One region of the Bradyrhizobium sp. WSM471 genome, then DNA from elsewhere that is predicted to be linked to it. Evidence: predicted binding sites of a transcription regulator. Region 1 holds the regulator's gene; each other region holds the start of a gene.

The links. The regulator PhoB, encoded in region 1, activates phosphate uptake and scavenging genes when phosphate is short. The targets are predictions, from matches to a motif close to TGTCATNNANCTGTCAT.
Region 2: the regulator PhoB is predicted to act here: its motif matches at 2,129-2,145, upstream of ugpB (sn-glycerol-3-phosphate ABC transporter substrate-binding protein UgpB).
Region 3: the regulator PhoB is predicted to act here: its motif matches at 2,766-2,782, upstream of BRA471DRAFT_RS25230 (YbhN family protein).

The regions. Positions count from the first base shown of each region.
Region 1 covers NZ_CM001442.1:7,515,404-7,519,590, forward strand. Annotated here, with positions in the region: gene BRA471DRAFT_RS34405 (aspartate aminotransferase family protein) at 1-472, opposite strand, end outside; gene BRA471DRAFT_RS34410 (GcrA family cell cycle regulator) at 928-1,440, shown strand; gene phoB (phosphate regulon transcriptional regulator PhoB) at 1,645-2,352, opposite strand; gene phoU (phosphate signaling complex protein PhoU) at 2,367-3,083, opposite strand; gene pstB (phosphate ABC transporter ATP-binding protein PstB) at 3,094-3,918, opposite strand; gene pstA (phosphate ABC transporter permease PstA) at 3,915-4,187, opposite strand, start outside.
Region 2 covers NZ_CM001442.1:156,942-161,128, reverse strand. Annotated here, with positions in the region: gene ugpA (sn-glycerol-3-phosphate ABC transporter permease UgpA) at 1-698, opposite strand, end outside; gene ugpB (sn-glycerol-3-phosphate ABC transporter substrate-binding protein UgpB) at 746-2,062, opposite strand; gene BRA471DRAFT_RS00700 (CaiB/BaiF CoA-transferase family protein) at 2,479-3,696, opposite strand; gene BRA471DRAFT_RS00695 (organic hydroperoxide resistance protein) at 3,872-4,187, opposite strand, start outside.
Region 3 covers NZ_CM001442.1:5,548,132-5,552,318, reverse strand. Annotated here, with positions in the region: gene BRA471DRAFT_RS25235 (hypothetical protein) at 1-1,360, opposite strand, end outside; gene BRA471DRAFT_RS25230 (YbhN family protein) at 1,513-2,595, opposite strand; gene BRA471DRAFT_RS25225 (ferritin-like domain-containing protein) at 3,012-3,518, shown strand; gene BRA471DRAFT_RS25220 (MFS transporter) at 3,681-4,187, shown strand, end outside.

The DNA.
Region 1 (4,187 bases):
CCATCGGAGGGCCGAAACCTTCGAGATATTTTGCCGAACCCGTCGCGGCCAGCGTCGCCAGCGTGCGGCCGTGGAAGGCGCCTTCGAAGGTGATCATGCGATAGCGGTCTGGATGGCCCTTTGCCGCGTGATAGCGGCGCACGACCTTGATCACGCATTCCAGCGCTTCGGCGCCGGAATTGCAGAAGAACACGAAGTCCGCGAAACTTTCATTGCACAGGCGCGCGGCGAGCTTTTCGCCGTCCGGGCTCTGGAACAGGTTCGACATGTGCCAGAGCTTCGTGGCCTGCTCCTGCAACGCCGCGACCAGCGCCGGATGGGCATGGCCAAGCGCATTCACCGCCACCCCGGAGGTGAAATCGAGATAGCGCTCGCCGTTGGTCGCGATCAGCCAGCAGCCTTCGCCACGCTCGAAACCGAGGTCGGACCTGGCGAAAACGGGGAGCAAATGCGGCGCTGCGCTGTTAGTCATGACGGTCACTTGAATGTTGCGGACGGCGTGAGCGTGCATTGCGCAACGCACCATCGACCGGCCCGGAAAACGAAACGTGCCGCCTCTTGAGGGCGGCACGCACGACTATCTTAGGCCTGGTGAAACGGGTGTCAATGCCGCCCGGAAAGCCTCGCGAAACGCTGAATCCGTAGTCTTGCGGTGCCGATTTTGCGGGATTTAGCCACGGAACATGTGGAAGCGAGTCGGCGGACTCTTGCGCGGGAGTCACGCCATATTGTAGCGTTTGGATTGTCAGATACGACATCTCGTGCAGTGGTTCTGATCTTTAAGTCCTTATGTACCGGCGTAAACGTTCGGGCGTTCAAGACGCGCCCGGCGAGCCTTAAGGGATTCTGGCGGCACGGGTTTTTGAAGGCTTAGGCATTCGCTGCGAGGCCCCAGGATGGCTGGCGCGCAGCGAGGGAAAGGGTGCAATGACGGTTTTGACCTGGTCCGATGATCGCGTCGAGCAGCTGAAAAAGCTCTGGGAGGCCGGACTTTCGGCCAGCCAGATCGCGGCGGAGCTCGGCAATGTGACCCGCAATGCCGTGATCGGCAAAGTGCACAGGCTCGGCCTTTCGGGCCGCGCCAAGAGCCCATCATCGGCAGCGCCGCGGCCGCGCAAGGCGCGCCCCGCGCAGCACATGATGCGGGTGAGCCGCCCGATCTCGCGCGGCAACACCGCGCTGGCGCAGGCGTTTGAGGTCGAGGCGGAGCCGGATCCGGTCACCTACGACAACGTGGTGCCAATGAGCCAGCGGCTGTCGCTGCTGGAATTGAACGAGGCGACCTGCCACTGGCCGGTCGGCGATCCCTCCAGCCCGGACTTCTTCTTCTGCGGTGGAAGGGCGCTGTCCGGCCTGCCCTATTGCGCCCAGCACTCGCGCGTCGCGTACCAGCCGGCGTCGGATCGGCGCCGCGCACCGGTGAAGCCGGGTCCGCGCTAATCACGGCAAGTCGTCGCGCGAAGACAGTTCAATTGGAGTGTCGTCCTGGCGAAAGCCAGGACCATACTCCGAGCACGCAGTTGTTGCGCGAAAGGGGTCACTCCGAGTCTTCGCCAAACCACTCCCTGTGGTTATGGGTCCCGGATCAGCGCTCGCTTCGCTCGCTTGTCCGGGATGACGGCTGAGAACCTCAAGCCTGCAACCCTACACCTGCTCCGCCTTCGCGAAGCGATCATCCAGCGCGTAGCCGGCGCCGCGGACGGTGCGGATCGGGTCCTGCTCGCGGCCGAGATTGAGCAGCTTGCGCAGGCGGCCGATATGCACGTCGACGGTCCGCTCGTCGATATAGATGTCGCGGCCCCAGACGCTGTCGAGCAGCTGCTCGCGCGAGAACACCCGCCCCGGGTGCTCCAGGAAGAACTCCAGCAGGCGATATTCGGTCGGACCGAGATCGATCGGCCGGCCCGAGCGCGCCACGCGGCGCTTGTCGCGGTCGAGCTCGATGTCGCCAAAAGCAAGGACGGTGGCGAGCCGCTCGGGGCTTGCGCGCCGCAGCAGGCCCTTCACGCGCGCCAGCAGCTCCGGCACCGAGAACGGCTTGACGATGTAATCGTCGGCGCCGGTCGCAAGACCCCGCACCCGCTCGCTCTCCTCGCCGCGCGCGGTGAGCATGATGATCGGGAGCTGCTTGGTCTCGGGACGGGTGCGAAGCCGCCGGCACAATTCGATGCCTGACAGGCCCGGCAGCATCCAGTCGAGCACGATCAGATCGGGAATGTGCTCCTTGAGACGGGTGTCGGCGTCGTCGCCGCGCATCACCGTCTCGACGTCATAGCCGTCGCCTTCGAGGTTGTAGCGGAGAAGCTCGGTCAGGGCTTCCTCGTCCTCAACCACCATAATGCGTGCGCCCATCGGGTCGTCGCTCCTTAAGTGTTCGGTACCGTGTTGGCGAAGGTCGTCATGTCGCCCTTCGGCCGCTTGTCGGTGATCGCCTGGCCCTCGATCATGTAGAACACGGTCTCGGCGATGTTGGTGGCGTGGTCGCCGATCCGCTCGATGTTCTTGGCGCAGAACATCAGGTGAATACAGAACGAGATGTTGCGCGGATCCTCCATCATGTAGGTGAGGAGCTCGCGGAACAGCGAGGTGCAGATGGCGTCGACTTCCTCGTCGCCCTTCCACACCGCCATCGCCGCCGGCAGATCATGCGCGGCATAGGCGTCCAGCACCGACTTGACCTGCTGCTGCACGAGGTCGGTCATGTGCTCGAGGCCGCGGAACAGCTTGAGCGGATGGAAGTCCGTCTCCAGCGCCGCGACGCGCTTGCCCATGTTCTTGGCGAGGTCGCCGATGCGCTCGAGATCGGTCGCGACGCGCATGGCGCCGACGATCTCGCGCAGATCGACCGCCATCGGCTGGCGGCGGGCGATGGTGAGCACCGCGCGCTCCTCGATGCGCTTCTGCAGCGCGTCGAGCTCGGTGTCGGTGGCGACGACGCGCTGCCCGAGCGGGACGTCGCGGCGGATCAGTGCGTCGACGGACTCGACGATCATGCGTTCGGCGATCCCGCCCATCTCCGCAACCAGGCGGGTGAGTTCCTGGAGGTCGGTGTCGAAAGCCTTTGCGGTATGTTCGGAAGCCATGTCGCGTCTCCTAGCCGAACCGGCCGGTGATGTAATCCTGCGTGCGCCGGTCGGTCGGCGACGTGAAGATCTTGCTGGTATCGTCGAACTCGATCAGCTCGCCGAGATACATGAAGGCGGTCTTGTCGGAGACGCGCGCCGCCTGCTGCATGTTATGGGTGACGATCGCGATCGTGTAGTCCTCGGACAGCTCCTGGATCAGCTCCTCGACCTTGGCGGTCGAGATCGGGTCGAGCGCCGAACAGGGTTCGTCGAACAGGATCACCTCGGGCCGCACCGCGACGGTGCGGGCGATGCAGAGGCGCTGCTGCTGGCCGCCGGAGAGCGACAGACCGGAGGCGTTGAGCTTGTCCTTGACCTCGTTCCACAGTGCGCCGCCGCGCAGCGCCTTCTCGACGCGGCCGTCCATCTCGGACTTCGATATCTTCTCATAGAGACGGATGCCGAACGCGATGTTCTCGTAGATCGTCATCGGGAACGGCGTCGGCTTCTGGAACACCATGCCGACGCGGGCGCGCAGCAGATTGAGGTCCAGCTTGCCGTCGAGGATATTGGTCTGGTCGAGCATGAGCTGACCGGTGGCGCGCTGGCCTGGATAAAGGTCGTACATCCGGTTGAAGATGCGCAGCAGGGTCGACTTGCCGCAGCCCGACGGACCGATGAACGCCGTGACGCGATTGGCGCCGAGCGTCAGGTTGATGTTCTTCAGCGCGTGGTGCTCGCCGTAATAGAAGTTCAGGTTGCGCACCGTCACCTTCGGAGGCGCCTCCGGCAGCGCCGCCGTCTGCGGCAGACCCCCGGCCGCGCTCATCGACGATAATGAAAGATCACTCATTTTGCGGTCCTCTCGGCGCCAAGGATGCGCGCGCCAATATTCAGGGCAAGAACGGTCAGGGTGATGAGCAGCGCACCGCTCCAGGCCAGCTGCTTCCAGTAGGCATAGGGGCTCTGCACGAAGTTGTTGATGGTGACAGGCAGGTTCGCCATCGTCTTGTTCAGGCCGAGGCTGAAGAACTGGTTCGACAGCGCGGTGAACAGCAACGGCGCGGTTTCACCGGCGACGCGGGCGGTCGCGAGCAGCACGCCGGTGATGAGGCCGGAGCG
Region 2 (4,187 bases), 430 kb from region 1:
ATGATGCCGAACGTGTCGAAGAAGGCATAGACGATGTTGACCACCAGCAGGAAGAAGATGGTCGGCGACAGCAGCGGGAAGGTCACGGTCCAGAACCGCCGCATCGGACGGGCACCGTCGATTGCGGCGGCCTCGAACACGCTCTTCGGGATCGCCTGCAGGCCGGCGAGGAAGAACAGGAAATTATAGGAGATCTGCTTCCACGCGGCGGCGAGGATGATCAGCGCCGCGGCCTGGTCGCCGTCGAGCAGCGGATTCCAGTCGATGCCCATGTTGCGCAGATAGCGCGAGAGCACCCCGAGCGAGGGATGCAGCATGAAGATCCAGAGCACGCCGACCACGGGTGGCGCCACCGCATAGGGCCAGATCAGGAGCGTGCGGTAGAGCATCGAGCCACGCAGCGGCTTGTCCGCCATCACGGCGAGCAGCAGCGCGAAGGATAGCGACGAGACGGCGATGGCGAACGAGAACAAGAAGGTCCGGACGATCGCCTCGAAATAGGCCGCGTCCTTGAACAGCTCGATGTAATTCTCGAACCAGACAAAGGTGGTCGACAGACCGAAGGCGTCCTGGAGCAGGAAGGACTGGATCACCGCCTGCAGGGCCGGCCAATAGAAGAAAATCAGGACGATCGCGAGCTGCGGCGCAACCAGCGCGTACGGTAACAGCCTTGACTGGAAAATGGCTTGCTTTTGCATGATGCCAGCAGGGCGGCAGGCCGGGTCGCGGCCTGCCGCTCATTGCCTCACTTGACGGCGGTCTTTTCGAACTGCCGCAGCATCGTGTTGCCGCGCTCGACGGCGGAATCCAGCGCCTGCTTGGCGGTCTTCTTGCCGGCCAGCGCCTGCTCGATCTCTTCCGACCAGACGTCACGCAACTGAACCATGTTGCCGAGGCGCAGACCGCGCGAATTCTCGGTCGGCTCCTTGTTGGTCAGCTCCAGCAGCGGGGTCTCGAGATAGGGCTGATCCTTGTAGAAGCCCTCGGCCTTGGCCTTCTCATAAGCAGCCTTGGTGATCGGCAGATAGCCCGAGGCCTTGTGGATATAGACCTGACGATCGGTGTCCGAGAGGAAGGTCAGGAATTTCGCGACGCCCTTGTATTCCTCGGCCGATTTGCCGCCCATGACCCAGAGCGAAGCGCCGCCGATGATCGAGTTCTGCGGTGCGCCCTTGACGTCGGGATAATAGGGCATCGGCACGGCGGTGAAGTTGAACTTGGCCTGCGCCTTGACGTTGCCGAAGAACGCCGACGAGGTCAGGTAGATCGGGCATTCGCCGGAGGTGAAGCGACCCTCGCCGGTGTTGGTGCGGCCTGCATAGTCATAGGTCTTGGTCTTCTGCAGCTCGACCAGGGTTTCGAGATGCTTGACCTGAAGCGGTCCGTTGAATTCGAGCACGGTGTCGAATCCGTCGAGGCCGTTGGCCTTGCTGGCGAGCGGAACGTTGTGCCAGGCGGAGAGCTGCTCGAGATTGACCCAGGTGACCCAGGAGCCGGAGAAGCCGCAGGTGTCATGACCGGCAGCCTTCAGCTTCTTGGCGGCCTCGAACGTTTCGGGCCAGGTCTTCGGAATCTCGACGTTCGCCTTCTTGAGCTCGTCGAGGTTGACCCACATCACGGTCGAGGACGAGTTGAAGGGGAATGAGAGCATCTCGCCCTTCGACGTCGAATAGTAGCCGGTGATGGCGGGCAGGTAGATCTTGGGATCGAACTTCTCGCCGGCGTCGGCCATCAGCTTGTAGACGGGCTTCACGGCGCCGGTCGCGGCCATCATGGTCGCGGTGCCGACTTCGAACACCTGCATGATGTGCGGGGCGTTGCCGGCGCGGAACGCCGCGATGCCGGCGTTCATCGTATCGGGATAGTTGCCCTTGTAGGTCGGGATCACCTTGTAGTCGCTCTGCGACGCGTTGAAGTCGGTGGCGAGCTTGACGATGACGTCGTTGTTGGCGCCGGTCATCGCGTGCCACCACTGGATTTCGGTCGCGGCCAAGACCGGTGAGGCCGATAGGCCAACCGTGAGTGCAACAGCGGCAGCCGCTCCAAAGTGTCTAAGAGCCATCAAGTAAACCTCCCTTGGCCGTTCTCTTGGGCCGTCAAAAATGATCGCTTGCGCTAGCAGCGCCATATGACGTTCACATGACTGTGTAAGCGGCCGAAACGAAAGCGGCAAGCGCGGCAAAAGGGAAGCCGTCAAATAGGCGAATGCCGCGCGCGCAGCGCCCTCCGTTCGCGCTGCACGGAGCGTCCGCGCCGCAGTGCGGCATTGGACGTCATCGCGGAATGGCAGTGGAAGATCGCCGATGCCGCTGCGGGCTCGAAAACCGCTCCCGCTTGCGGGAGAGGTCGCGCCGAAGGCGCGGGTGAGGGCTCTCTCCGCTTGGGGATTGTCCCGTTGCGGAGACACCCTCTCCCCAACCCTCTCCCGCAAGCGGGCGAGGGAGCGCACCTACGGTGAGGCTCGATCTTCGTCTTATCTCAGCGCTTGCGCTGGGGTCCGCAGACCGTGCCCTGCTCCACCATCGCGTCAATCTCGGACCTGGTGTAGCCGAATTCGCCGAGCACCTCGGCCGCGTGCTCGCTGAATTTCGGCGGCAGGCGACGCAGGCTCGGCTTGCTGCGGTCGAGCCGGATCGGCGACGCCACGCCCTTGTACCAGTCCTTCTCGATAATATCGCCGCGGGCGATCGTGTGCGGGTTGGTCAACGCCTGGTCGATCTTCTGCACGGGGCCTGCGGGCAGGCCGGCGGCAAGCAGGCGATTGCACAGCGGCTCGGCCTCGTGCTGGCTGAACACGGTGGCGAGCTCGGCCCGCAGCGCTTCGCGATTGGCGATGCGGTCCTTGTTGCGCGCAAAACGCGGATCGGTGCCGAGCTCGGGCTTGCCGATCTCCTTGGCGAGCTTGCGGAAGGTGCCGTCATTGCCGACGCCGATGAAGATGTTGTCGGTCTTGGTCGGGAAGATCGCATAGGGCACGAGGTTGGGATGCTCGTTGCCGGTGAGCGCCGGCGGCTTGCCGTGCATGAAATAATTCGCGGTGTGCGGATGCATGATGGCGAGACCGGTCTCGTACAGCGTGGTCTCCAGGAACTGGCCCTGGCCCGAGCGCTGACGCTCCGACAGCGCCATCAGGATGCCGATCGCCGCATAGAGGCCGGTGCCGATGTCGACCAGCGGCACGCCGATCCGCATCGGTCCGCTCTCGGGCGAGCCGGTCGCCGCGATCATGCCGGTCATGGCCTGGATGATGGCGTCATAGCCGGGATTGCCGCCACGCGGGCCGTCGGCGCCGAAGCCGCAGATCCGGCAATGGACGAGGCGCGGGAATTTCTCGCGCAACACCTCGTTGCCGATGCCCCATTTCTCCAACGTGCCCGGCTTGAAGTTCTCGATCAGGACGTCGGCGCTCTCCAGCATCTTGAGCAGCACGGTCCGGCCGCCCTCGGAGGCGAGGTCGAGGCCGATCGAGCGCTTGTTGCGGTTGATGCCGATGAAATAGGCCGCGTCCTCCTCGTGGAAGGGAGGGCCCCAGTCGCGCACCTCGTCGCCTGCGGGCGGCTCGACCTTGATCACGTCGGCGCCGTGGTCAGCGAGAATCTGGGTGCAATAGGGACCGCCGAGCACGCGCGTGAGATCGATGACGCGCAGGCCGCTCATTGCGCCCGTGGCAGCTCCAGAACCGGCGGCTTCAGTCATGCCTTCGCTTCCCCTGTGTCGACATTGATCACAGGCCTAACGAGGTTCGTCCGAGCCGGCAATGGCTTCCCGCGTAGGGCGTCATGCAGGCCTCTCGCCGCATCCCGCGGGATGGCAAATCAAGGGAAACGGCCGGCCCGAGGGGGATCCCGGGCCAGCCGCTTCACGTAACCGATCAGACGACCGTCAGGCGAACGTCGACATTGCCGCGCGTCGCGTTGGAATACGGGCACACCTGGTGCGCCTTCTCGACCAGCGCCTCGGCTTCCGCGCGGGCGAGGCCCGGCAGCGAGACGGCAAGGTCGATGTCGAGACCGAAGCCGCCGGCCGCGCGCGGGCCAATGCCGACGGTCGAGGTCACGGAGGCGTCGGCCGGAATCTTGGGGCCGCCCTGCGAGGACACGAACTTCATCGCGCCGATGAAGCAGGCGGCATAGCCCGCCGCAAACAGCTGCTCGGGATTGTTGCCGGCGCCACCTCCGCCGCCGAGT
Region 3 (4,187 bases), 2.0 Mb from region 1:
TGAAGGCGGGATGGATGTCGAAGCCAGCGCGGCCGCCGCGACAGGGCACGCCACCATCGGCGAGCGCCGGGTTGGCGTAGGAGACGTAGACCACGTGCGAGAGGTCGCCGCCGACCAGCGGCTTCAGCGCCTCGCGCAGCTTGACGAAGTTCTGCGGCAGCTCGCGCGCCAGCGCATCGCGGGAATCATCGACGCTCGCCATCACGCCGGAGCGGCGGAATATGGCGCGCTCGGTTGAGGTCTCGACGATCACGTCGGCGACGAGGCCCGAGAAATAGACGTCGTTGGCGCCGACCGAGAGCAGCACGAGGTCGAGCGTGCGCTCGGGTTGGCGCTTCCTGGCGGCGGTGAGCGCCTCGCGCAGCTCGGCGACTTGCGCGTTCACGCTGGTGTTGCAGACGCCGGTCTTGCCGGGCGGGCATTCGCGGGCGCGCTGCGAGCCGAGCAGCCCGTCGCTAATGCTGGCGCCGGTGCAGGCGAGCGGCAAAAAGGTCACCGCGACGTGGGTGTAGCGTACCGCGAGCGCCAGCGCGGTGCGCGCCTGGTAGCTGTAGAGCGATCGGTGGCAAGGCGAGTTGAACCAGAGCGCGCTGTAGCGCTGCCAGTTGGCAAGCGTATCCGGCGCTTCGCAGGCGCGGCCGCCCTTGAAGCCGGCGCGGCTCGGCCGGTAATACTGCGCGCCGGCGGTGCCCAGATAGGAGCGGAAGCAAAAACCTTCGTCCGACAGTGCCAGCGGCCGGTCCGGATTGCCTTCGCCCGAGGCGATGCTGTCTCCGAGGCCAGCGACGAAGATATCCCGGACCTGGATCTCGGTCTGGACCCGCTGGGTCGGATCGAAGCCGGAGGAGACGTCGACGCTGGCAACCGTCTGCTTGCCGTAGCGGACCCGCAGATTGACCGGCTCGGCGCAGTCGAATGTGGATTGTTGCGGCCCATCGCCGTCGTCGAACGACCAGGCGCAGGTGGCGCCGACCGGCACTGCGCCGGCGAGGCGCACGGTGACGGGATGGTCGAGGGGGGTGAGGTAATTTTCCTTCGTGTTGTCGCGGGTGCAGGGCTGGTTGACCCGGCCCTGGAGGTCGATGCAGAGCCGGTTGACCATGTTTCGGGCCCAGCCGCGGCCCTCGCTCTGGAGCTCCAGCGATTGCTCGGCGGCGAGGATGCTGCGGTTACGCGCATTCTCGACATGGAGCAGGAAGTCGCGCTCTTCGCGGAACAGCCGGAAGCGGTTGCGCACCTCCCAGCTGATCTGCAGAGCGCCGGCGTCTTGCGCGGCCGCCTGCTCCGGCGGCAGGGCGGTGAGGAGCCCGGCGAGCAGCAGGGCACCGGCGAGCAAACGGCGAAGGGATACAGGGATCATGGCCCGCGTCTTCAACGGCAAAGTTGAGGCGGAAATAAGAGAGCTGCTTTCCGCCTGCAACATTGGTCTGACGGTTTTGCCGGCCGCCGTCTAGCGGACTATGTTGGAGCATGATCCTCTCGGAATCCGCTTCGCACTTTTCCGGATCATGCTCAGCGTTTGCTGGCCTGCCGCAGCGACCGCTCGCGCTCCATCGCTGCCACCTGCTTGGGCAGGTTGGCCTGCGCGCAGGCCTCCGCCAGCCGTCGGCGCTCCTGCCAGGGCTCCACCACATTCATCCAGAGCTCGCGTGTGCCCATGATGGAGATGGCAAGACCGAACGGGATCACGAAATAGAGGATGCGGAAGACGAGGAGCGTGGCCAGAAGCTGTTCGCGGCCGAATTCGGGCAACGCCACCAGCATGGCGGCGTCGAACACGCCGAGCGAGCCGGGGGCGTGGCTGGCGAAGCCGAGCAAAGTCGCCAAAATGAACACCACGGAGAGCGACAGGAAGTCGATCTGCGGAGTGGCCGGCACCAGAAGGTACATCGCCAGCGCACAGAATCCGAGATCGACGACGCCGATCAGGATCTGCACCAGCGTCAGCGGCGCTGACGGCAGTACCACCTTCCAGCCCTTTTGGCCGAGCTCGCGGCGCTTCTCGCCCATGCACAGCCAGACCAGATAGGCGCCGATCGAGGCGAGGCCGCCGATCGCAATCAGCCGGTTGATCGACGATGGCAGCTGATCCATGTAGGAGGCGGCATCCGGATGGATCGTCATTCCGATCGAGAGCACGAAGATGTTACCGAGCCAGAAGGTCAGGCCCGACAGGAAGCAGATTTTTGCGACGTCGATCGCATTCAGCCCGTAATCCGAATAGATCCGGAAGCGGATCGCGCCGCCGGTGAAGACGGTGGCGCCGATATTGTGGCCGATCGAATAGGACGTGAAGCTGGAGAGCGCTGCGATGCGATAGGGCACGTGCTTCTTGCCGATCGTTCGCAGTGCAAAAAAGTCGTAGAAGGTCAGCGTACAGAACGCGAAGCATACGCAGATCGCCGCGAGCCCGATATTACCGCGGGGGATCTCGGTCAATGCGGTCAGGATGACCCCGGTGTCGATGCCCTTCAGGGTCCGCACCAGCGTGGTGATCGCGAACGCAATGATGAAGACGCTCGCCGCGACGCCGAGTCGCCGCCAGCCGATCCATCTCTTGAAGCCGCGCTTCAGCGCGGTCAGCAGTCCGTGCATTCATCCTCCCGGCGGGGGGCAAGACCGACCAGGCCAGACATTGGCCGGTCGGATGCGATCAGTGCCCGATGTGGGCTTGGATCGCTAGGCATGATGTAGCTCATTTAAGGCAAAAACAGTAACTTGTGCAGCCCTTGACAAGGATAGGTTCTGGCTTGGGCCAGCCACTTTGTCATACGCGGTTCACATCGGACGCGCGTTAAGCATATGAGTCGTGGGACCGGTCGCGTCCGTCCGTGACATGATTTCAGATCCTGCACGGCCGGCATTGTTCCAGCGCAAGGGATGCGGGCTTTTTTGGAACGACGATGCCGTGCGCTGGTTAGTGCCCCATCAGCAATCGAACATGGCGGAATAACCGGCTTCTCCTGCAAGCCGGTGCCTCCGTGTTCCCACAACCCGAGAGGATCGGACCGATGGGATTGTTCACAAAAGACATCAAAACCATGAACGACCTGTTCGTGCATCAGCTCCAGGACATCTATTACGCCGAGCAGCAGCTCACCAAGGCTCTGCCGAAAATGGCGGATAAGGCGACCGATCCGCAGCTGAAGCAGGGCTTTTTGACGCACCTCGAAGAAACCAGGGAGCACGTCAAGCGCCTCGAGGAAGTGTTCAAGATGCACGGTGCGCAGGTAAAGGCGGTCGATTGCCCCGCGATCGACGGCATCATCGAGGAAGCCGACGAGACCGCCGGCGAAGTCGCCGACAAGGCGGTGCTCGACGCCGCGCTGATCAACGCGGCACAGGCGGCGGAGCATTACGAGATCGTCCGCTACGGCAGCCTGATCGCCTGGGCCAAGCAACTCGGCCGCAACGACTGCGCCAGCGTGCTCGCCAAGACGCTCGAGGAGGAGAAGGCCACCGACAAAAAGCTGACCACGATCGCCGAGAGCAAGGTGAACCTGCGCGCGGCCAGCTAGGGCGAGGCGTAGCCAGGATCAGGATAGAGCGTCGCGCGGTCATCCGCGCGACGCTCGAACATGAGGCCATCCGTCCCGCATCCATCATTCGATCCTTGTCGTAATATGGCGGCGAGCGGGAAGCGTATATCGTTCGCATGGGGCTGCAACCGAGATGGCAGCATGCGAGTCAGCACCGCCAGATACGAAGCCTTCGAAGCCGGCGTGCCGCATGCCGGCTCCCGCCTTGCGACGTCACTCACCCTTGCCGCGATGAGCCTCGGCTATGGCGTGGTGCAGCTTGACGTCACCATCGTCAACACCGCGCTCGACGCGATGGGCAGGACGCTCGGCGGCGGCGTCGCCGAGCTGCAATGGGTTGTCAGCGCCTACACCATTGCGTTTGCCGCCTTCATCCTGACGGCCGGCGCGCTCGGCGACCGCATCGGCGCCAAGCGCGTCTTCATGGCGGGTTTCGCAATCTTCACCGCGGCCTCGCTCGCCTGTGCGTTTTCGCCCAATGCGACCGTGCTGATTGGGGCGCGGCTGGTCCAGGGCCTGGGGGCGGCGATCCTGGTGCCAAATTCTCTTGCCCTGCTCAATCATGCCTATCCGGACGACCGCGAGCGCGGCCGCGCCGTCGCGATCTGGGCCGCCGGTGCGAGCCTCGCGCTCACCGCGGGCCCCTTC